DNA from 4 places in the Micromonospora arida genome. Region 3 is predicted to be linked to each of the others. Evidence: riboswitches for the same ligand, from Rfam matches in the RefSeq annotation. Region 3 holds a riboswitch; each other region holds the start of a gene.
What was found. Region 3 has a riboswitch for cyclic di-AMP ahead of ACFYP0_RS09605 (coiled-coil domain-containing protein). Riboswitches for the same ligand answer to the same signal wherever they lie in the genome.
Positions count from the first base shown of each region.

Region 1: another riboswitch for cyclic di-AMP. It lies ahead of ACFYP0_RS16570 (transglycosylase family protein); the one in region 3 lies ahead of ACFYP0_RS09605 (coiled-coil domain-containing protein).
Region 2: another riboswitch for cyclic di-AMP. It lies ahead of ACFYP0_RS18510 (C39 family peptidase); the one in region 3 lies ahead of ACFYP0_RS09605 (coiled-coil domain-containing protein).
Region 4: another riboswitch for cyclic di-AMP. It lies ahead of ACFYP0_RS13140 (coiled-coil domain-containing protein); the one in region 3 lies ahead of ACFYP0_RS09605 (coiled-coil domain-containing protein).

Region 1 is NZ_JBIALC010000004.1:523,816-529,010, reverse strand. It holds gene ACFYP0_RS16590 (helix-turn-helix transcriptional regulator) at 1-546, opposite strand, end outside; gene ACFYP0_RS16585 (VOC family protein) at 608-1,078, shown strand; gene dinB (DNA polymerase IV) at 1,135-2,322, shown strand; gene ACFYP0_RS16575 (hypothetical protein) at 2,445-2,813, shown strand; gene ACFYP0_RS16570 (transglycosylase family protein) at 2,908-3,576, opposite strand; cyclic di-AMP (ydaO/yuaA leader) riboswitch at 3,577-3,749, opposite strand; gene htpG (molecular chaperone HtpG) at 4,779-5,195, opposite strand, start outside.
Region 2 is NZ_JBIALC010000005.1:368,829-374,023, forward strand. It holds gene ACFYP0_RS18495 (bifunctional cytidylyltransferase/SDR family oxidoreductase) at 1-672, shown strand, start outside; gene ACFYP0_RS18500 (CDP-glycerol glycerophosphotransferase family protein) at 706-2,376, shown strand; gene ACFYP0_RS18505 (alpha/beta fold hydrolase) at 2,381-3,127, opposite strand; gene ACFYP0_RS18510 (C39 family peptidase) at 3,253-4,101, opposite strand; cyclic di-AMP (ydaO/yuaA leader) riboswitch at 4,335-4,475, opposite strand; gene ACFYP0_RS18515 (hypothetical protein) at 4,760-5,195, opposite strand, start outside.
Region 3 is NZ_JBIALC010000002.1:631,078-636,272, forward strand. It holds gene ACFYP0_RS09595 (heavy metal translocating P-type ATPase) at 1-1,294, opposite strand, end outside; gene ACFYP0_RS09600 (YibE/F family protein) at 1,657-3,027, shown strand; cyclic di-AMP (ydaO/yuaA leader) riboswitch at 3,194-3,324, shown strand; gene ACFYP0_RS09605 (coiled-coil domain-containing protein) at 3,329-4,348, shown strand; gene ACFYP0_RS09610 (carbonic anhydrase) at 4,405-5,142, opposite strand.
Region 4 is NZ_JBIALC010000003.1:421,732-426,926, forward strand. It holds gene ACFYP0_RS13135 (cation diffusion facilitator family transporter) at 49-966, shown strand; cyclic di-AMP (ydaO/yuaA leader) riboswitch at 1,112-1,243, shown strand; gene ACFYP0_RS13140 (coiled-coil domain-containing protein) at 1,249-2,313, shown strand; gene ACFYP0_RS13145 (hypothetical protein) at 2,456-2,965, shown strand; gene ACFYP0_RS13150 (SRPBCC family protein) at 3,183-3,647, opposite strand; gene ACFYP0_RS13155 (1-phosphofructokinase family hexose kinase) at 3,838-4,815, shown strand; gene surE (5'/3'-nucleotidase SurE) at 4,812-5,195, shown strand, end outside.

The DNA of each region.
Region 1 (5,195 bases), on a different contig from region 3:
GCCGGTCGTGACCATCCGGATCGGCTCGACCGTCCGTTCCCGCTCGCCAGCGTCCCGGCCGGGATAGTGGAACCGAACGCGTACCCCGTCCCGACAGGCCCGGGCGAGTGTCACCAGCAGCTCCGCGTCGATCTCGGCGACCGGGCCGATGAGGGTGTCGGTGGAGCCGTGCACCGCCCGTACCTCGGCGCGCAGCCGCGACGGCATCACCTGGTCGAGCTTCGTGAGTGCCCGCAGCGCCGCCTCGCTCGCCCCGGCAATCGTGCCCCCGGAGGCGAGCCGCAGAGACACCGCCGTGGCGATCGCCTCCTCGTCGTCGAGGAGCAACGGCGGCAGCCGGGTGCCCGCGCCGAGTTGGTAGCCGCCACCGACGCCCGACACCGCGCGCACCGGGTAGCCGAGCGTCCGCAGACGCTGCACGTCGCGGCGCACGCACCGGCCGGTGACCCCCAGCTCGGCGGCGAGTTCGGTGGCCGTCCAGGACAGTCGTCGTTGCAGCAGCGCCAGCAGGCGCAGCACCCGCTCGGTCGTCGCCTCGACGGTCACCCGTCGATCGTTGCACGGATAGCGGAACAGCCCTGTCCGCTATCCGCGAAAGGCTGGGATCATGACCGACCAGAACAGGAAGCAGGGATCCGCCGTGACCCGCGACGTCCAGATCACGTTCGACTGCGCCGACCCGGCGCGGTTGGCCACGTTCTGGGCCGACGCGCTCGGTTACCAGGTACAGGCACCACCCGGAGACTTCGAGTCGTGGGACCAGGCGCTGGAGGCGATGGGTGTGCCGCCGGAGAGCCGCAACGACGCGTCGGCGGTGGTCGACCCCGAGGGCACACGACCACGGCTGTTCTTTCAGCGGGTGCCGGAGCACAAGCAGGTGAAGAACCGCGTCCACCTCGACGTACGCGCAGCCCCCGGACTGGAGGGTGACGAGCGGATGGCGGCCCTGGAGGCCGAAGCCGAACGGCTCGTCTCGCGTGGTGCCAAGCGGCTCAGTCGGCACGAGCCCGCTCCCCCGTTGGGCGCCGGTCATCTCGTCATGGCCGACCCCGAGGGCAACGAGTTCTGCCTCGACTGATCGGCGTTCGCCCAGCTCACTGCCGCATTCGCCGGACGCCATGCGAACATGTGTACGTGTCGCACGGCGCCAGCATCCTGCACGCCGACCTGGACGCGTTCTACGCGTCGGTCGAGCAGCGTGACGACCCGCGCCTGCGTGGGCGGCCGGTGATCGTCGGTGGCGGCGTGGTGCTCGCTGCCAGCTACGAGGCGAAGGCGCGGGGCGTCCGCAGCGCGATGGGCGGCCAGCAGGCGCGAAGGCTGTGCCCGGACGCGATCGTCGTGCCGCCGCGGATGTCGGCGTACACGGCGGCGAGCCGGGCGGTCTTCGAGATCTTCCGGCAGACCACACCGCTGGTCGAGGGGCTCTCCATCGACGAGGCCTTCCTCGACGTGGGTGGTCTGCGGCGGCTGGTCGGGCCACCGGCCGAGATCGCCGAACGACTGCGCCGGGACGTCCGCGACCGGGTCCACCTGCCGATCACGGTGGGGGTGGCCCGCACGAAGTTCCTGGCCAAGGTGGCCAGCGGCGTGGCGAAACCGGACGGCCTCCTGGTGGTCGCACCGGACGCCGAGCTGGCGTTCCTGCACCCGCTGCCGGTGGAACGGCTCTGGGGCGTCGGCCCGGTCACGGCCGCCAAGCTGCGCGAACGCAGGATCCGTACCGTCGGGGAGGTGGCCCGCCTCGGTGAGGCGGCGCTGGTGTCGCTGCTCGGCGCGGGTGCCGGCCGGCACCTGCACGCTCTGGCGCACAATCGCGACCCCCGGGCGGTGCAGGTGGGGCGGCGACGCGGTTCGATGGGCGCGCAGCACGCGCTGAGTCGCAGCCCGCACGCCTCGACGGAACTGGACGCCATCCTCGCCGGGCTGGTCGACCGGGTCAGCCGGCGGATGCGGACGGCCGGGCGGTCGGGCCGCACCGTGGTGTTGCGGCTGCGCTTCGGCGACTACACCCGGGCGACCCGCTCGCACACGGTGGGTAAGGCGACCGCCGACACGACGGCGCTACTCACCGCCGCGCGGACGTTGTTGCGGGCCGCGCTGCCCGAGATCGATCGCCGAGGCATCACCCTGATCGGTGTCTCCGTGGGCAACCTCGACGACAACCCGGTCCAGCCTGAGCTGCCGTTCCAGCCAGACCCCGGCTCCCATCTGGACGCTGCGGTCGACGCGGTCCGCGACCGGTTCGGATCAGCGGCGCTCACGCGGGCGGTGTTGCTCGGCCGGGAGCCGGGCGTGGAGATGCCACTTCTGCCGGACTGACCGATAAGCGTGCGGCGTCCACGGCCGAGCTGCGATCAGAGACACATCACAGCAGGTCGGCGGTTTAGCCGGCGGCTGACGGGTGACCCTTGAGGGGTACAGCCTGACGAGGGGGGCCCACCATGTCCGACGACACCAGCAACCGACCGAGTCGCACCGCCGAGCGTCCGCACGACGTGACCGACCCGCTGCTGTGGCAGTTGGCGATCGACGTGCTGAGCGCACACGAGCCGGACGACGAGGACCAGTGCCGCAACCTCCAGTGCGCCGGGCAGTCCTGGCCGTGCGCGGCCCGCAACGGCGCCGAGCAGTCGCTGCGACTGTCCCGCAGCACGCCCGACTCGGTCGGGAGGACCACCGACGGCGACGACAGTGACGACGTGGGCGCGGGCCGTCCCGGGGAGTCCCCGGTGCCAGCCTCCCGCTGGGGCTGGAACGCCGGCCCGGCAGCGTCGCATCGAGGGCCGAAGGCGTCCGCCTCGGCGGCGTGACGGCGGCCCGCACGAGGTACGGGCACCCGGGCTGACAGCACGACACACACGAACGCTCGGCCGGGTCACCGGCCGAGCGTTCGTGTGTCATCCGTCAGAGGCTGAGCCGCTGACCCGGAAAGATCAGACCCGGGTCTGCGCCGACCACCTGCCGGTTGTCCTCGTACAGGGCCTGCCAGCCGCCGGCCACCCGCTGGTCGGCAGCGATCTCGGACAGGGTGTCGCCCGACTTGACCAGGTACGTCTGGCCGCCCGCCACCGGCGCGGTGCGCTGGTGGTCACGGGTCGCCGGCTGCTCGCCACGCGACGACCGCTCCTGCGGCTTGGTGGGCTTCGCGGTCGACGTCGTCGACTTCTCGGTGGATCTGGTCGACGGCTTCGCGGTGGGCTTGGTCGCGGAGCCACCCTTCTTGCCGCAGGTCGGCCACGCGCCGATGCCCTGTCCGTCGAGCACCTTCTCGGCAATGGCGATCTGCTCGCCGCGGCTGGCCAGGTCGGCGCGGGCGGCGTACTTCTTGCCGCCGTAACCGGCCCAGGTGCTCTGCGAGAACTGAAGCCCGCCGTAGTACCCGTTACCAGTGTTGATCTTCCAGTTGCCGCCGGACTCGCACTTGGCGATCGCGTCCCAGTTGACGGCGGCCTGCGCCGGGGCGGCCGGCCCGAAGAGGGCGACGGCGCCGGTGACCGCGCCAACGGCAAGGGTGCCGACGGCGAGGCGGCGGGTGGTGACCCGTCGATGACGGGGGGTGTAGACAGACGTCATGTGAGCTTCCTCCACGCCGGCGAGGTGAGCTGTCGGGTTCGGGCCGAGGAGCCCGGCCGCGCGGTGGCGGCTTCACCCCGAGGTGACATGCACCGAGGAACGTGTGGGTCCCCCGCTCCTGCCCGGGTGACTGGGTTCCGACGACCGGGGGCAGGATTTGGCGTTGCCGGCCGTGGTGTCCGCAATGGCGAACCCGACCGACGTTAGGCACGGTCGGTGACGGTCGCCCACCCCCTGTGAACTTCTTCACCGGGGCACGCGGGGCGGGTCCCGCAGCGGTTGCGGGCGATCGACGTCTGTGCAGTAACCATCGTGGACCGTTTCCGATCAGGTCGGCACAGCAGGCGTGGCGAACACGGCCACAGCCCGGCCTGACAGTTCGATTCAGGCGGTCGCCTGATATCTGCGGAGCGCAGCTTCGGCGAGCTGGTCCAGGAATCTGTCACCACCGGGTTTGTTGCCCTCCTCCTGAATGACCACCAGAGTGGTTCCGATCCGGACGAGGACGCTGTCGCATTCCAGCGTGTCAGCACCGTACGTCGCGCTGCACCTGACGCGAAGACTGTCATCTCCCAACCGCGGCCCTGGTGCCACTGCGAAGCGACGGCTGCCGCCCTGGCTGGACGACGCGACGGTGGGACAACGGCCGATCAAGGTTCGCAGGTCGGCCATTGCTCGTCGTGCACCGTCATCGGCGTATGTCCTGAGGACTTCGGTCCCCACCCACAGGTCATCCGGGCCCGCGTCATAGCTGAGGGTGGCCGCGGCCATCGCTGACGGAGTCCCGGTCAGCCGCCTCGCTGACAACAGCGGGGTCATGCTGCCCGAGCAGGCGTCTGAGCGTTGCTCCCCAGAATCAGGCGACATGACTGTCGCAATCTTCACAGTGAATCCTGGCGGCACCGAGTCCGTGGCGACCAGGCGTGCGGACAACGCCGCGGAGTAGCCCGGCCCGCCCGTCGCCGGAACTGCTGGGTTGGGCGGCTTCGTGGCTGTGGCCGAGCCCGTCGCCTGCGCCGCGGAGGGGATCGCTTCGCCCGCTGACCGGTCCGCTGTACGAGCCGGTGAGGTACCGCACGCGGTCACCGTACAGACGGCCACCACAGCAGCTGACGTACGCAGCACCATCCTGAGCACCGACGGACTCCACCCTCTCGTGCGGGACGCGTCACGTTAGCTGCGGGCGAGCGATCCCCCTACGGCTACAGCGTGCGGGCCAGCCGGTCGGCGAGCGTCCGGGTGAAGCGGGCCGGGTCGGTCAGCTCACCGCCCTCGGCGAGCACCGCCAGGCCGTAGAGCAGCTCGGCGGTCTCGGTCAGGGCGGCGGTGTCGCTGCCCTGCTCGTGGGCCTTGCGCAGCCCCGACACCAGCGGGTGACCGGGGTTGATCTCCAGGATCCGCTTGGTCGTGGGGATCTCGTGCCCCATCGCTCGGTACATCTTCTCCAAGGTCGGGGTGAGGTCGTGGGCGTCGCCGACGACGCAGGCCGGTGAGGTGGTGAGCCGGGACGAGAGGCGAACCTCCCGGACGCTGTCGGTGAGGGTGGTCCCCAGCCAGTCGAGCAGCCCGGCGAACTCCTGTCGCTGCTGCTCGCGCTCGGCCTCGGCCTGCTGCTTCTC
Region 2 (5,195 bases), on a different contig from region 3:
GGCCACGAGTTGACCGAGCTGGCCCGGCGCTACGGCGCCCAGGTCTTCCCGTTCAGCCGTTCCAGCACGGGCACCCACGTGGAGCGGGCCGAGGACGTCGAGGCCGCGCTGACGACCGCCTTCGAGGCCACCGGCCGGATCGACCACGTGGTGGTCACCGCCGGCATCCTGGAGAAGGGCGCCCTCGCCGAGATGGACGAGGAGACCATGGACCGGCTGCTCCAGGTCAACTTCGTCGGCCCGGTGACCATCGCCCGCCAGGCCCTCCCGTACCTCCAGCAGACCAAGGGCCAGTTGCTGCTCTACACCTCCAGCTCCTACACCCGGGGCCGGGCCCGCTACGCGCTCTACTCGGCCACCAAGGCCGCCCTGGTCAACCTCACCCAGGCGCTCGCCGACGAGTGGGCCGACGTCGGTGTCCGCGTCAACTGCATCAACCCGGAGCGCACCGCCACCCCGATGCGGACGCGGGCCTTCGGCGAGGAGCCGGAGCACACCCTGCTCGCCGCGGAGGCCGTCGCCCAGTCGTCGCTGGACGTGCTGATCTCCGATCTGACCGGCCAGGTGATCGACGTACGCCGGGCACCCGGTGACGGGCCCACGCCGAGCGTGCCGGCGCAGTCCGGGTCGGGTCGGGTCGAGACGCCGGCCGGCGCGACGTCCGCGAACTGACGCCGACGGCGGCGGAACCACGAACGGAGCGACATGCGCGGCGACCTGGTCCGAAAGCTGGCCGCCCGGTGCCTGACCACCGGGTTGGCCGTGCTGGCCTTTGTCGTGCTGGCGCTCACCGGCGCCACCGGCTGGGGGCTGGCGTTGGCCGTCGCCGCGCTGGCCGCCTCGGCCGCCGAGCAGCGGATCCGGCCCGGCGCCGAGCTGGTGGCGGAGACCGCGTTGATCGCCGCGGCGATCCTGGTCGGTTACTCCCGGCGGTTGGACGAGGGGCTCAACCTCGCGCTGGTCGCCACCGGGCTGGTCCTGCTGGGGCTGGTGCTGCTGGTGGGGCCGCTGCGCACCGCCGGCGGTCTGGAGATCCGGACGGCCAATCTGCCGGTACGCGCCTGGACGCCGCTGATCGCCGACCGGCTCGGCACGGCCCTGCTCGGGCTGCTCGCCGCCCTGGCGCTCGCCGCCGCGCTCGCCCTGCCGGCCGGTGTGGCCCTGGCCGCCAGCCTGCTGGTCGGGGCAGGCGCCGGTGCGGTCGCGCTGGACCTGGCCCGGCGACGGTTCCGGCCGCGGGCCGGTGGCGGGTCGGTGGCCGCCGCGCTGCGCCGGCACCAGCCGGAGTTCCTGCTCTACTTCTCCGCGCCTCCCGGCTCGGAATACCAGGTCACCATGTGGCTGCCGTACCTGGAACGGATCGGCCGGCCGTTCCTGGTCGTGCTGCGTGAGCCGGAGTTCCTGACCCCGATCGCGGCGGCCACCGACGCGCCGGTGGTCTACTGCCCCACCCTGGGGGCGATGGACGAGGCGTTGGTGCCGAGCCTGCGGGCGGCGTTCTACGTCAACCACGGTGCGAAGAACAGCCACTGTGTCCGCTTCACCCAGCTCACCCACATCCAGCTGCACCACGGCGACAGCGACAAGGCGCCGAGCGCCAACCCGGTGTCGGGGATCTTCGACCGGATCTTCGTGGCCGGGCAGGCGGCGATCGACCGGTACGCCCGCGCCGGAGTGCAGATCCCGGCGGACAAGTTCGTGGTGGTGGGTCGCCCACAGGTCGAGTCGATCGAGGTACGCCCGGAGCCCGCGCGAGGGTTGGCGCACCCGACGGTGCTCTACACGCCGACCTGGACCGGGCACCACGCCGACGCCGACTACTGCTCGCTGCCGGTGGCCGAGAGCCTGCTGCGCCGACTGTTGGAGCGCGGCGCGACGGTGATCCTGCGGGCCCACCCGTACACCACGCAGAACCCGGCATCGGCCCGCCAACTGGGCCGCCTGACCGAGCTGCTCGTCGCCGACCGGGCCCGCACCGGCCGCCAGCACGTGGTCGGCGCGGCGGCTCGGGAGCTGAGCCTGACCGAGTGCGTCAACGCCGCCGACGCGCTGGTCTCCGACGTGTCCGGCGTGATTTCGGACTTCCTCTACTCCGGCAAGCCGTACGCGGTCACCGACATGGGCGACGAGGGCGACCGGTTCGTGGAGCGGTTCCCGCTGGCCGGTTCGGGTTACGTGCTGCGGCGGGACATGTCCAACGTGGACGAAGTGCTGACCGCCCTGCTGGACACCGACCCGCTGGCTGCCGAGCGCTGGGCCACCCGTCGCCGTTACCTTGGCGACTTCCCCGCCGAGGCGTACGCCGAGGCGTTTCTGAGCGCGGCCCGCCGAGAGCTGGCACCGGCTGAGGCACTGACCGCGTCCACACCGGCGTAACCGCTCAGCGGTACGGGTCGAGCAGCGCCAGCACCGCCGACGGGTCCTCCACGTGCGCGTTGTGCCCGAGACCGGGCAGCGTGGCGACCGGTACGCCGTACTCCTTGAGCTGTTCGTCGGTGACCATCGGATCGTCCTCCCCGCGCGCCAGCACCACCGGCACGTCGGTCGCCGCCAGCAGCGCGGCCAGGTCGGGCTCGCCGACGGCGAAGGCGGTCGGGTCCATGGCGAGGCGCCACCGACCGTCGACCTGGCGCAGCCCGGCGTCCACCACCGGGTGGTCCGGCGAGACCAGGCCGACCAGCCCGGAGACCCGCAGGTAGCGGCGAGCCGCCTCGGTGCGGCTGGCGAACCAGCTCACCGGTCGGGCGGCGACCTCGGCGGCACGGGTCAGCTCGGCGGGTGACCAGAGTGCCTTGATGCCCAGCCCGACCACCGCGTCCACCGGCGTCCCGGCGTCGCGGGCGGCCAGCGCCAGGCCGACCACCCCACCCAGCGAGTGCCCGAGCACGACCAGCCGGTCGTCGGGGGCGAGGGCCTGCGCGATCTGCTGGGCGAAGCCCGCGAAGGAGTACGACGGCAGCGGCGACGCCCAGCCGTGGCCGGCGAGGTCCGGTGCCAGCCACCGCCCGGGCCAGTGCTGCTCAAGGTAGGGCGCCCAGGACAACCACACGTCCCCGGTCGCTCCCATGCCGTGCAGCAGCAGCAGGACCGGCCTGCGGCCGGCGTCACCACCCGTCTTCTCCACCACGGCCGCAGTCTCCCACGGTTCACGGTCGGGTACGAGAGCCGTCGATGACGGACCGCGTGGACAAACGCCGCGGGCGCCGGCCCCTTGTAGGGGACGGCGCCCGCGGCGGTCCAGCGTTGCCTGGGTCAGGCGGAGTAGCCCCGGCTGGCGATCCAGTTGGCCAGGTTGATCGTGGTGATCCAGTACGACGCGTCGGCCGGGTTCGCCGAGTCGGCGATCCGCACGGTGCGGCCGTTGTCCTTGTAACCCACGACGGCGATGTAGTGACCGCCACCGTAGGAGTGCCAGCCGCCGGCAGTGTCGGTGGCGTCGCCGACGACGTTGGCGACCACGCCACGGCCGTCGGTGATGGCCTTGACGACGTCGGCCTGGAGCTGGTCCATCTGGGCCGGGCTGGGCGCGCCGGCGAACATCCGGGTCCGGTACGGGGAGCCCTTCACCTCGGCGTTGAGCACCCGGGTGGTGTCCAGGGCCGAGTTGGTGCCCATCTCGGTGGTGCCCAGCTCGGCGCCGAGCTCACTCTGGGTGCGGTCGATCCCGGCGGCGCTGAGCGCGTTGCGGGTGGCCGCCGGGCCGCAGTTGTAGTAGGTGTTCTGCGCCTCGTAGTCGTAGTCGAGCACCTTCGTCGCGGGGGGCTTCGGCGGCGTCGGCTTACGGGTGAGGTCGGGGTTGCTCTTGGCCTTGGCGGCGGGCGAGGCGGCGCTGGTGGCCGGGGCGGCCGTGGTCGGCGCGGCGCTGGCGGAGGGGGACGCGTCCCGCGCCTCGCCGCGGGAGGCGGCGACGTCGCTGCGCATCTCGGCGACCGTTGTCGCGGTGCGCTGGCCGGCCGGGGCGTCGTCGGCAGTGGTGAGCAGGGCGCCGGTGGTGGTGGCGATCGCGAGGGCCGCGGCGGAGGCGACGACGATCTGGTACGGGCGCTGGGTGGCGAGGCGGCGGAGCTGACGCTGCAGGGTGTGCTTCACGGGGTCCTCCACGGATCGGGGGGTGAGCGGCACACCGGGGCCGGACCGGTATCCGGGCAGGCGCCAGCGCGCGGACCGTGGTCCGCGGATGGTGAACCGCTCAGGGGAACGCCCGGCGCGGCCGGGCGGGGAAGGCGATGACCCGGGGGGTCAGCTCACCGTCACGCGACGATTGAGCGGGTGCACCGCCGCGCCGTGGAGGCGAGGGAACAGCCGAGGGGTGGAAAGGTGCTGCACGAGGATGGGACTCCTTCCGACACCGCCTACCGGGTTAGCTGACGGATTCGGGCGGGAAGACGCCCTACCGCGGGCCGTGGCTCGCGGATTCACCCCGGACTTACTGGTGGGTCCCCGGTTCGTTGATCACGATTAAGCGGGTCGGCGCGGCGTCGCGTCTTGCGATCGGTTACCGCACCGGACGGGACGACACTACTGGCGTCTCAACGCCCTGCCAAGCCAGGTTCACCTGCGTAAACCCCAATCGGCGCGACAATTTCTGCGCGTATTGCCGATGATGTGACTCGATGGGACAACCGGTTACGGCGACGCCTGCGGGCGACAACCGGACAGGCCGCAAAAAACGCGGCCACAATCGCGGGAACAATCCTGCCGATCGCGTCGGACGTCCGATTTCGCAATTGGGTGACCGGCCTCACATCACGGATTGGGCTCAACCCACCCGGGCCGGGCGCCACCGTGCCACGACGGCGGGACGCAACGCTCCGGCCACCGTGCGGCGCGCCGGCACCAGGGTCGGGCGGAGCCGGGCCGCCGCCGCGTACGCCTCCTCGGCGAGGGCACGAGCCGACTCGGCGGCCAACTCCGCGTCGCGCCAGGCGGCCCGCTCACGGTCGGCGGCCACCTGGTAGTCGGCCAGCCGCGCATCCCGGACCACCCGGCTGATCAGCACCTCCTGTTCAACCGGGTGTCGCCGGGGATCCCAGCCGCGCCGGTGCCCGAACACGTCGCCGAGCTGCGCCATGGTCAGGTCGCCCCGCCAGTACGCCGCCATCGCCGCCCGGTGCAGATAGCGTTCCCGGGCGGCGTACTCGGCGGGGGTGTGCGGGGTCTGCGGGGTGGGCAGCGCCCCGGCCCCAGCGAAGCGA
Region 3 (5,195 bases):
CGATTGTCGCTTTCACACCGCGGCCCGGCAGCGACCGGAACCCGGCAGCCCGGGCCGGACCGGCGCGCCCGGCCGCCGCCACGATCGCCCGGGCCAACGGATGTTCGCTGTCCGACTCGACACCGGCCGCGAGCCGCAGCACCTCGTCCCGCTCGACGCCGGACGCCGTCACCAGGTCGGTCACCCCGTGCTCGCCCCGGGTCAGCGTGCCGGTCTTGTCGAAGAGCACCGCGCCGACGGTCCGCATCCGCTCGAGGGCCAACCGGTCCTTGACCAGGATCCCGGACCGTGCGGCGAGCGCGGTGGAGAGCGCGACGACCAGCGGGATGGCGAGACCCAGCGCATGCGGGCAGGCGATCACCAGGACCGTGACCGCACGGACCACCGCCTCGTCCGGCTGACCGAGCGCGGTCCAGACCAGCACGGTCAGCACGGCAGTGCCGGTGGCCAGGTAGAACAGCGCGGCGGCGAACCGGTCGGCCAACAGTTGGGCCCGGCCACCGGAAGCCTGGGCCTGCGCGACCATCCGCTGGATGCCGGCGAGGGCGGTCTGCTCACCCAACGCCTCGACGCGCACCCGGATCGCCGAGTCGGTGGCGACGGTGCCGGCCACCACCCGGTCACCCGTCGACCGGGCGACCGGGCGCGACTCCCCGGTGATCATCGACTCGTCCAGCTCGGCGCCGCCCTCGACGACCCGGCCGTCCGCCGGCACCCGACCCCCCGGCCGGACCAGCACCACGTCGCCGATCCGCAGACCGGTCACCGGCACCGCCTCGACCCGCCCGTCCGCCGCCACCCGTTCGGCCTTGTCCGGCAACAGCGCGGCCAGCGCCGCCAGTGCTCCCCTGGCCTGCCCGATGGCCTTCATCTCCTGCCAGTGCCCGAGCAGCATGATGGTGACCAGCGCGGCCAACTCCCACCAGAAGTCCAGGTCGAAGGCGCCGACGCTGGTCGCCAGGGACGCGGCGTACGCGACGGTGATCGCCATCGCGATCAGCAGCATCATCCCGGGCGCCCGGTCCCGCACCTCCCGAACCGCACCGACCAGGAACGGCCACCCACCCCACCAGAACACCACCGAGCCGAGCACCGGCCCCACCCAGGCCTGACCGGCAACGCCGCCGTCCCCGGCCAGGCCCAGCTGATCCGACACGAGACGACTCGTCAGCACCACCGGGATGGTCAACACCAGGCAGACCCAGAACCGGCGACGGAACATCGCCGGATCGTGCCCGGCGTGCTTGTCGTGCCCGGCGTGCTTGTCATGCCCGGCGTGCTTGTCGTGCGGCATGGGTTCGGCGCGTCGCGATCGGTCTGGATCGGGCGGTGACGAAGCGGGCATGGCTCCAACATGCCGTCCCGGAGACCGCCGCGCGAGTGGTTCGGCCGCCCGACACTCCGCCACGACCTGCAACCCCCGGGTGGGCTGGCTAGCATCTCCCACGATGGCCCTCCGAATGCCGCTGCACAGTCGGGCACCGGTGCCGCTACGTCGTGGCGTCGCCCCCGGCCGACCGGGCCGAGCACTGACCGTCCGTGATCAAGCGGTCGTCAGGCAGCGATCCGCCCCGCCGTCCGCCGCGTTTCCACCGCAACGGTGAACCGCCCGGCCCGCTGACCCGTATCCCGCACCGGACCGTTGGGAGTCTCGCTTTGGGTTCCGGCCACACTCACCCCGCTCCGTCCGCCCCACCACGGGTGCGACGGATCCTCGTCGTGACGGTGGTACCCCTCTTCGTCGCCACAGTGCTGGCCGCGGCGCTGCTCTGGCCGCGCGGCGGGTCACCGCAGACCGACGGTGGTGCGGACGTGCCGCGCCACTCCGGCACTGTCACCCGGGTGGTGAGCGAGCCGTGCCCGTCGGTGCCGTCGGTTCCCGAGGGCACACCGAGGGTCGGCGACGGGCGGTGCGGCACTGTCGACGTCCGGGTGGACGACGGGCCGACCGCCGGCCAGCAGGTACGGACTCCGGTGCCCGACGGACCCGGCGCACCCCGGGTCGAGGTCGGCGACGAGGTCATCCTGGTCGAGCTGGCCGACCCGACCGATCCCACCACCAGCAACTGGAACATCGCCGAGCACCAACGCGGCACCCCGATGGTGTGGCTGGCGGTGATCTTCGCGGCCGCGATCGTCGCGTTCGGTCGGTGGCGAGGTCTGGCGGCGCTCGCCGGGCTGGCCGCCAGCTTCGCCATCCTGCTCACCTTCGTGCTGCCGGGCATCAGCGCCGGCAGGTCACCGCTGCTGGTGGCGGTGGTCGGCGCGGCCCTGATCATGTTCGTGGTGCTCTATCTGACCCACGGGGTCACCGCACAGACCTCGGTCGCGGTGCTCGGCACCCTGGGCAGCCTGGTGCTGACCGGCGTGCTCGCCACCGTCGCCACGGCCGCGACCCACCTCACCGGCTTCGGCAGCGAGGACGCCACCACCCTGTCGATGTTCCAGGGCGACGTGGACCTGCACGGTCTGCTGCTCGCCGGGATCATCATCGGATCGCTCGGGGTGCTCGACGACGTGACGGTCACCCAGGCGGCCACCGTCACCGAACTGGCGAACGCCAACCCGGGGCTGACCCGGTTGCAGCTGTACCGGGCGGCCACCCGGGTCGGCCGCGCGCACATCGCCTCCACTGTCAACACCATCGTGCTGGCGTACGCGGGCGCGTCACTGCCCCTGCTGCTCCTGCTCACCGCCGACTCGCGGCCGATCGGGCAGATCCTCACCAGTGAGTTCCTCGCGCAGGAGATCGTCCGCAGCGCGGTCGCCACCCTCGGTCTGATCGCCGCCGTGCCGCTGACCACCGGGCTGGCCGCAGTGGTGACCGCCGCCGGGCGCACCGCTGCCACGGCGTCCACCGACGCTCCCGCGCCCCGGCCGCAGCCGGACCGCAGCGAGGCACTGGCCGCACTCAGCTCACCGCGAACGACCGGCTCCGACGAGCCGGACCGGACGCGGACCGCACCCCCATCCCAGGCCACCGACCGGTGGCCGAAGTCGAACAGGAGCACGGATACGGCATGGTGACACTCCTCAGCGTGACCAGATCGGGCATCCACCCTGAGAACCGCGTCACTGGTCACTCAACGCTATGGCGAAATGACGCTTTTGGTCGGCAGCCAGGCGTAGCTCACCCGGCCGACTCTCGGGTAACCTCGCTGCCGGTTACCGATGAAGGCGCGAAGCGGCGCCTGCGGTGCCACCGCCCAATCGCCAACCGGCGAGCCGGGGACCCAGGTACCTGGGGTGAATCCGCATCAGCGGTAGGGGCCACTTCCGCCCCGAACCCGTCAGCTAACCCGGTCGGCGGTCGACGGAAGGGAACATTGTGACGGCACCCCTACGCCGCTGGATGACACCCGTGGTGGCCGTGATCGCCGCACTGACCGTGCTCGCCGGGCCGCTCCCAGCGCACGCCGCCCCGACGACCCCCACACCGTCCGGGCACGAGGAGGACGGCGAGCCCAAGCTGCTCAACGACGTCATCGAGCAGGCCAACCGCGACTACTCCGCCGCGAAGTCCAAGCTGGACAAATCCAAGAAGCGGCAGGACGAGTTGGCAGCGGAGGTCAACCGGGCCAAGGCCGACCTGGACGCGTTGGCCCCGCAGGTCGGGCAGATCGCCGCCCAGGCGTACCGGACCGGCCGGATCGGCGCGGTCGCGATGCTGCTGGAGAGCGACGCGCCCGACTCGTTCGTCCAACGCGCCGGGATGCTCGACGAGATGAACATGGTCAACGAGAAGAAGCTCTCCGAGGTCAACGAGGTGAAGGCCCGCGCCGAGCAGGCCAAGCTGGCCCTCGACACCGAGGTCCGCGAGCAGCAGAAGCAGACCGCCCTGATGGCCAAGCGCAAGAGCGAGGCCGACAAGGCGCTCTCCCTCGTCGGCGGCAAGGGTTTCACCGGCGGCCTGGTGGATGCCACCTCCAAGGTCGCGAAGATCGGCCCGGGTCGCACGGCCGACGGTGACTGGAAGCCCCAGTCGTGCAGCGAGAACGACCCCACCACGTCCGGCTGCATCACGCCGCGCACGCTGCACGCGTACAAGGAGGTCAAGGCGGCCGGCTTCAACCGGTTCGTCGGCTGCTACCGCCCCGGCGGGCCGTGGGAGCACCCGAAGGGCCGCGCCTGCGACTGGTCGCTACAGAAGAGCGGGTTCTCCCCGTGGCACAACAACGACACCCGGACGTACGGCAACAACGTCGCCGCATTCCTCATCCGTAACGCCGACCGGCTCGGCATCTACTACGTGATCTGGAACCGGCAGATCTGGTTCCCGGCCACCGGCTGGAGTTCGTACAGCGGGCCGTCGAACCACACCGACCACGTCCACATGTCGCTGCTCTGACCCGCACGATCCCCGTCGAGGGCCGTTCCGCGTGACGCGGAGCGGCCCTCGTCGCGTCAGACTGCGGCAGCCGCGGCCGGGTCGGTCGACTCGGGCGATCCGGCCGGGGTCTCCAACGTCGCGAGGTCGGCCGGTACGGCGGCCACCGGGCGCACCGCTCCGGCGGCCAGCCGGTAGGACACCCCCACCACCGCGCACCGCCCCCGCGCCACCGAGTCGGCCAGCACGGGCGACTGCCCGAGCAACGTCTCGACGGTCTGGGCGATGTGGATGTCGACGATGCCGTCGATGTCGTCCACGCCCTCGGACGCGGCTCGGCGCAGGCTGGGCAGCACGGCGTCGACCACCGCGCGCAGATGGCCACTCGGCGCGGTACCGGTCGCGGCGGACTCCCGGGCGGCCTGCACCGCACCGCACGAGTCGTGGCCGAGCACCACCACCAGCGGGGTACCGAGGACGGTCACCGCGTATTCGACGCTGCCGAGCACCTCGGGGCCGGCGGTGTGCCCGGCGGTGCGAACCACGAACAGGTCGCCCAGGCCCCGGTCAAAGATGATCTCGGCGGCCAGTCGCGAGTCGGAGCAGCCGACGATCACCGCGAACGGGTGTTGCCCGTCGGCGACGGCAGCCCGGTGCCCGGCGTCCTGGTTCGGGTGGCGGGGAGCGCCGTCGACGAAGCGCCGGTTGCCGGCGAGCAGCTCGGCGTACGCCCGGGTCGGCTCGCTGAGCGAGGTGGCCAGGTCGGTGGTCCGCTGCGGACCCGGCTGAATGCCGGAGCTCCCGGTATGACTCATCCCGCACCTCGTCTCGACGCATCTGACCTGGTCAAGCCGGTTTTCCGCCGACC
Region 4 (5,195 bases), on a different contig from region 3:
TGAGCATACATTTGACCGGGTCCCGGCCAGCGGCGGAAGGTGGTTCTCGTGGGCGCAGGTCATGACCACCACCATGGGTCCGTCGCCAATGCCGCACACCAGCACCGAGGTCGACTCTGGGCGGCTTTCGGGTTGCTCGCCACCCTGATGGTGGTCGAGGCCGTGGCCGCCCTGCACACCGGCTCGCTAGCCCTGCTCTCCGACGCCGGGCACATGTTCACCGACGTGCTCGGCATCGGGATGGCGCTCGCCGCCATCACGGCGACCCGGCGGGCCACCGGCGACCCGCAGCGCACCTTCGGGCTCTACCGGCTCGAGGTGCTCGCCGCGCTGGCCAACGCCGTCCTGCTCTCCGGCGTCGCGATCTACGTGGTAGTCGAGGCGATCCGCCGCTTCGGTGACCCGCATGAGGTCGTCGCCGGCCCGATGCTCGTGGTGGCCGTACTCGGCCTGCTCGCGAACATCGCCGCCTTCGCGCTGCTGCGCGCCGGAGCCCGGGAGAGCATCAACCTCCAGGGTGCCTACCTGGAGGTGCTCGGTGACCTGCTCGGCTCGGTCGGCGTCATCGGCGCTGCGCTGCTCATCACCGTCACCGACTGGTGGTGGGCCGACCCTCTGGTCGCGGTCGCCATCGGCGTGTTCATCCTGCCGCGCACCTGGCGGCTGGCCCGCGCCGCCATCCGCATCCTGGTGCAGGCCGCCCCGGAGCACCTCCAGGTGACCGCCGTGCACGACCGGCTCGCCGCCGTCCCCGGTGTCGTCGAGGTGCACGACCTGCACGTCTGGACGCTCACCTCGGGCATGGAGGTGGCCTCCGCCCACCTGACCATGGCACCGGGCGCGGAGGTCGGCGCGGTGCTCACCGCGGCGCGTACGGCCCTGCACGACGACTTCCGCATCGAGCACGCGACGTTGCAGATCGAGCCCGGTGCCGCCTCCGGAGCGTGTGGCTCGATCGAATGGTGACCGGGGATTTTTGGAGCATTTCTCAACTTTCGCGGTAATTTTCCGTGGCGACGCACGCACCGTCCGTCACATTGGCTGCAGCGGCCCCATTGGCACCGGTAGGCTCGGTCCCGGCCTCCACCAGGCGGCGCCCTCCCGGCGCCGGTGGCGGTCGCCGCCTAATCGCCCAACCAGGCGAACCGGGGAACCATGTTCCTGGGGTGCATCCGCGTCAGCGGTAGGGATCTTCCGTCCCGAACCCGTCAGCTAACCCGGTCGGCGGCTGACGGAAGGACATGCGCAGTGGCACCAGCACGACCACCCGCCGCCCGACTGGCGGCCCTGATCGTCGCGATGTTCGCCCTCGGCGTCGCGCTTCCGGCCGGCACCGCCTCGGCCGCTCCCCCGACCGGCCTGCGGGCCGCCGCACCCGACTCCGACGAGGAGGGCGGCACCCCGGCGCTGCGGGCCCAACTCGAGGCGGCCAGCAAGGGCTACCTGGACGCGAAGCGCGCCCTGGACACCTCCGTGCAACGGCAGAAGCAGCTCGCCACACAGATGAAGACCATCGAGGTCGAGATCGAGCAGCGCAACGGCAAGGTCGGCGAGATCGCCGAAGTGGCCTACCGCACCGGCCGGCTCGGCGCGATGTCGGCACTGCTCAACAGCAACACCCCGGAAGGTTTCATGGACCGGGCGGCCGCGCTGGACGCGGTGGCCGCCAACGAGGACCGGGTGCTGCGCGACCTGCTGAACAGCAAGGACAAGGCCAATCGCACCCGGGTCGCCCTGGACGGCGAGATCACCGAACAGCGCAAGCAGGTCGCGGTGATGGCCAAGCGCAAGGAGCAGGCCGAACGGGCCCTCACCGTCGCCACCACACCCAAACCGCAGACCACCGCCGACACCGGCTCCAACCGGGGCACCTCCAGCGCCAACGCGACGGCCGCGCCGCGCAACTCCGACGGCTCCTGGCCCTCCGAGTCGTGCAGCGTCAACGACCCCACCCCGGCCAGCGGCTGCATCACCCCCCGCACCCTGCACGCGCTCAACCAGGCCAAGGCCGCAGGGTTCACCCGGTACGTCTCGTGCCACCGCCCCAGCGGCTCCGGCGAACACCCGAAGGGCCGGGCCTGCGACTTCGCGGCGCAGAAGGGCGGCTTCGGCGGGGATGCCACCGGCGGCGACAAGACCTACGGCAACAACCTGGCCGCGTACTTCATCCGCAACGCCGACCGGCTCGCCGTGCTCTACGTGATCTGGTACCGGCAGATCTGGCTGCCCAGCAGCGGGTGGAAGTCGTACAGCGGGGCGGGCGGCGACCCGTCCAGCGACCACACCAACCACGTACACCTGTCGGTCTACTGACCCACGCGTCGTGATGCCTGTGAGTCATCGTGATGACTCACAGGCATCACGTACGTCCGGGGCCCGGCTACGTCGCCGGGCGTACCCCTGATGTCGTCGCTCGTCGGACGACCCTGCCACGGTCCGCGGGCAGCATCGCGGTATGCCTCGGATCCGACCCACCACCCGCAAGGCGCTGCTCACCCTGCACCTCGTCACCTCGCTGGGCTGGCTCGGCGCCGACCTGGTGCTGCTCACCCTCGGCATCGCCGTGCAGCGAGGTGCCGACCCGGCGGTGGTCTATCCGGTCACGGCCCTGGTCGGCACGATGCTGTTCGCGCCGCTGAGCGTCCTGGTCTGGCTGATCGGACTCGCCAGCTCGCTGCTCACCCCGTGGGGCCTGCTGCGCCACCGCTGGGTGCTGGTCAAGCTCGTGCTCACCACGGTGATGGTCGGGCTGGTGCTGTTCCTGCTCACCCCGAACCTGCGTCACGCCGGAGCGGTCGGTGCCGCCCTGCCCGCCCGGGATCGCGCCGACCTGGTCATCGCGCCGGCGGTGTCGACCAGCCTGATGATCATCGCGACGGTGCTGTCCACCTACAAGCCGTGGGGCCGGCGCCCCGCCGCCCGACCCGCCCACACGAGCCGTGATCGCGCCGCAACCACGAAGTAGGCGCCGCCCCCGCTGCGCGCAGGGAGCAGGTCAAGGCCGCCGCTACGCGCGATCTTGCCCTGCCCCGCGATCTTGCCCTGCCCCGCGATCTTGCCCTGCCCCGCGATCTTGCACTTACTGTCCCGACACATGGGGCATCCCGCCGATATCGACAGCCGGAACTGCAAGATCGACGCAGCGGGCGATGCGGGCGGGGCGGGGCGGCGGGGCGGGCGGGTCAGGTGGGCGGGGGGTTGCCGGTGCGGTCGAGGGCGGCGCCCAGCCGGGTGGCGAGGGCGAGGTGAGCCGCCTGGGCCTGGCGGAACGCGTACCTGAACAGTGGCCTCGGCGCGGTCAGGGTGATCTCGACGTCGATGCGGACCAGGCCGTCCGGCTCGGGGCGTAGTCGGGTGTGGTTCCGCACGGTGGTGGACGGCCACTGGCGGGCAACCATGACGATCTCGTCGGCCTCGCTGATCAGCACGTCCGCGTGGTAGGTGGTCCGGAAGCGCAGCGGACCGGCCGCCAACCGGTCGTTGATCGTGTAGCTGGCCTGGGCGCCGGGCCGGGGCGGCACCCGGCGAACCCGGACGATCAGCGGATGCAGCTCGCCCTGCCGGGTCAGGTCGCTGAGCAACGCTGCCGCCTCGGCGGGTGAGCACCGGGCCTGGACGGTGTAGCTGAAGGTACCGCTGCTGAGCACACCGTCTCCCGCCGCCGTTGGTGGCCCGATCGTCCCGTACCGATGTCTGGCTGGCAACGCCCCCGGCGCCCTCAGTGCCGTGCCGGACCGGGCCGATGCGACGACCTGTCACCACCTGCGCCATTAAGGTCGGTTAGTACAAAATCTTCCGTAGATGCCGGAGGGCGGCCAGCATGAACGGCGACGACCGATGAGTGGGCACGTGATGGTCTTCGCGCCCACTCCGCAGCTGACGGTGACGGTGGACCAGCCCAACGACCACCCCGAGCTACACCTGCACCCTGGCGGGCAGGGCGTCTGGCAGGCGCGGATGGTGATCTCCCTCGGTGTCGACGTGGTGCTCTGCGCCGCCCTCGGCGGTGAGATCGGCCAGGTGCTGGAGCCGTTGCTGGTCAGTGAGGGCGTGGACCTCAAGGTGGTGGTCCGTGACTCCGGCAGCGGCGGGTACGTGCACGATCGCCGCGAGGGCTCCCGGCAGGAGATCGCCGACGTGCCGGGGCAGCCGCTGAGTCGGCACGAGATCGACGAGCTGTACAACCTCGCCCTCGGCGAGGGCCTGCGGGCCTCGGTGAGCATCCTCAGCGGGCCGAACGAACCGTGGCTCGTACCGGCCGACCTGTACCGACGCTTCGCCGCCGACCTCGGCGCGAACGGCGGCCGGGTGGTGGTCGACCTCTCCGGCGATCACCTCGGTTCGGTGCTGGAGAGCGGGGTGTTCTTCCTCAAGGTGAGTCACGAGGAGTTGATCCGCGACGGCCGCGCCCGCAGCGACGACACCGAGGAACTGACCCGGGCCATGTACGAGCTGCATGCGGGCGGCGCCGAGACGGTGGTGGTGAGCCGCGCCGACCAGCCGGCGTTGGCGCTCATCGACGGGGAGCTGTTCCAGGTCGAGATGCCCCGGCTGGAGGCCGCCGACCCGCGCGGCGCGGGCGATTCGATGACGGCCGGAGTGGCGGCCGTCGTGGCCAGGGGCGGGGACATTCGGACCGCCATCCGCACCGGCGCCGCCGCCGGCGCACTGAACGTGACCCGGCACGGCCTGGGCACCGGGCGGCTGGACTCGATCACCGGGCTGGTGGACCGGGTCCGGCTGGTGCCGGCGGACAGCCGGCAACAGGAGCGGACCACCCCGGACGAGTTGGCCGGCCGGGTGGTCGAGCGATGACCCTCCGTGTGTTGATCACCAATGACGACGGGATCGCCGCGCCCGGCATCCAGGCGCTGGCCTGGGCCGCCTGGCAGCGGGGCCTGGACGTCGTGGTGGCCGCGCCGATGGAGGAGGCGAGCGGCACCAGCGCCGCGATGAGCGCCATGGAGCGCGACGGGCGGGTCATCGTGAACGACCACCCGCTGCCGGACCTGGCGGGTGTGCCGGCGTACGGGGTCGCCGGATCCCCGGGCTTCATCACGCTGATCGCCCTGCACGGGGCGTTCGGCCCACCGCCGTCGGTGGTGCTCTCCGGCGTCAACCGGGGCGCCAACGCCGGCCGGGCGGTGCTGCACTCCGGGACCGTGGGCGCCGCGTTCACCGCCGCCACCAACGGC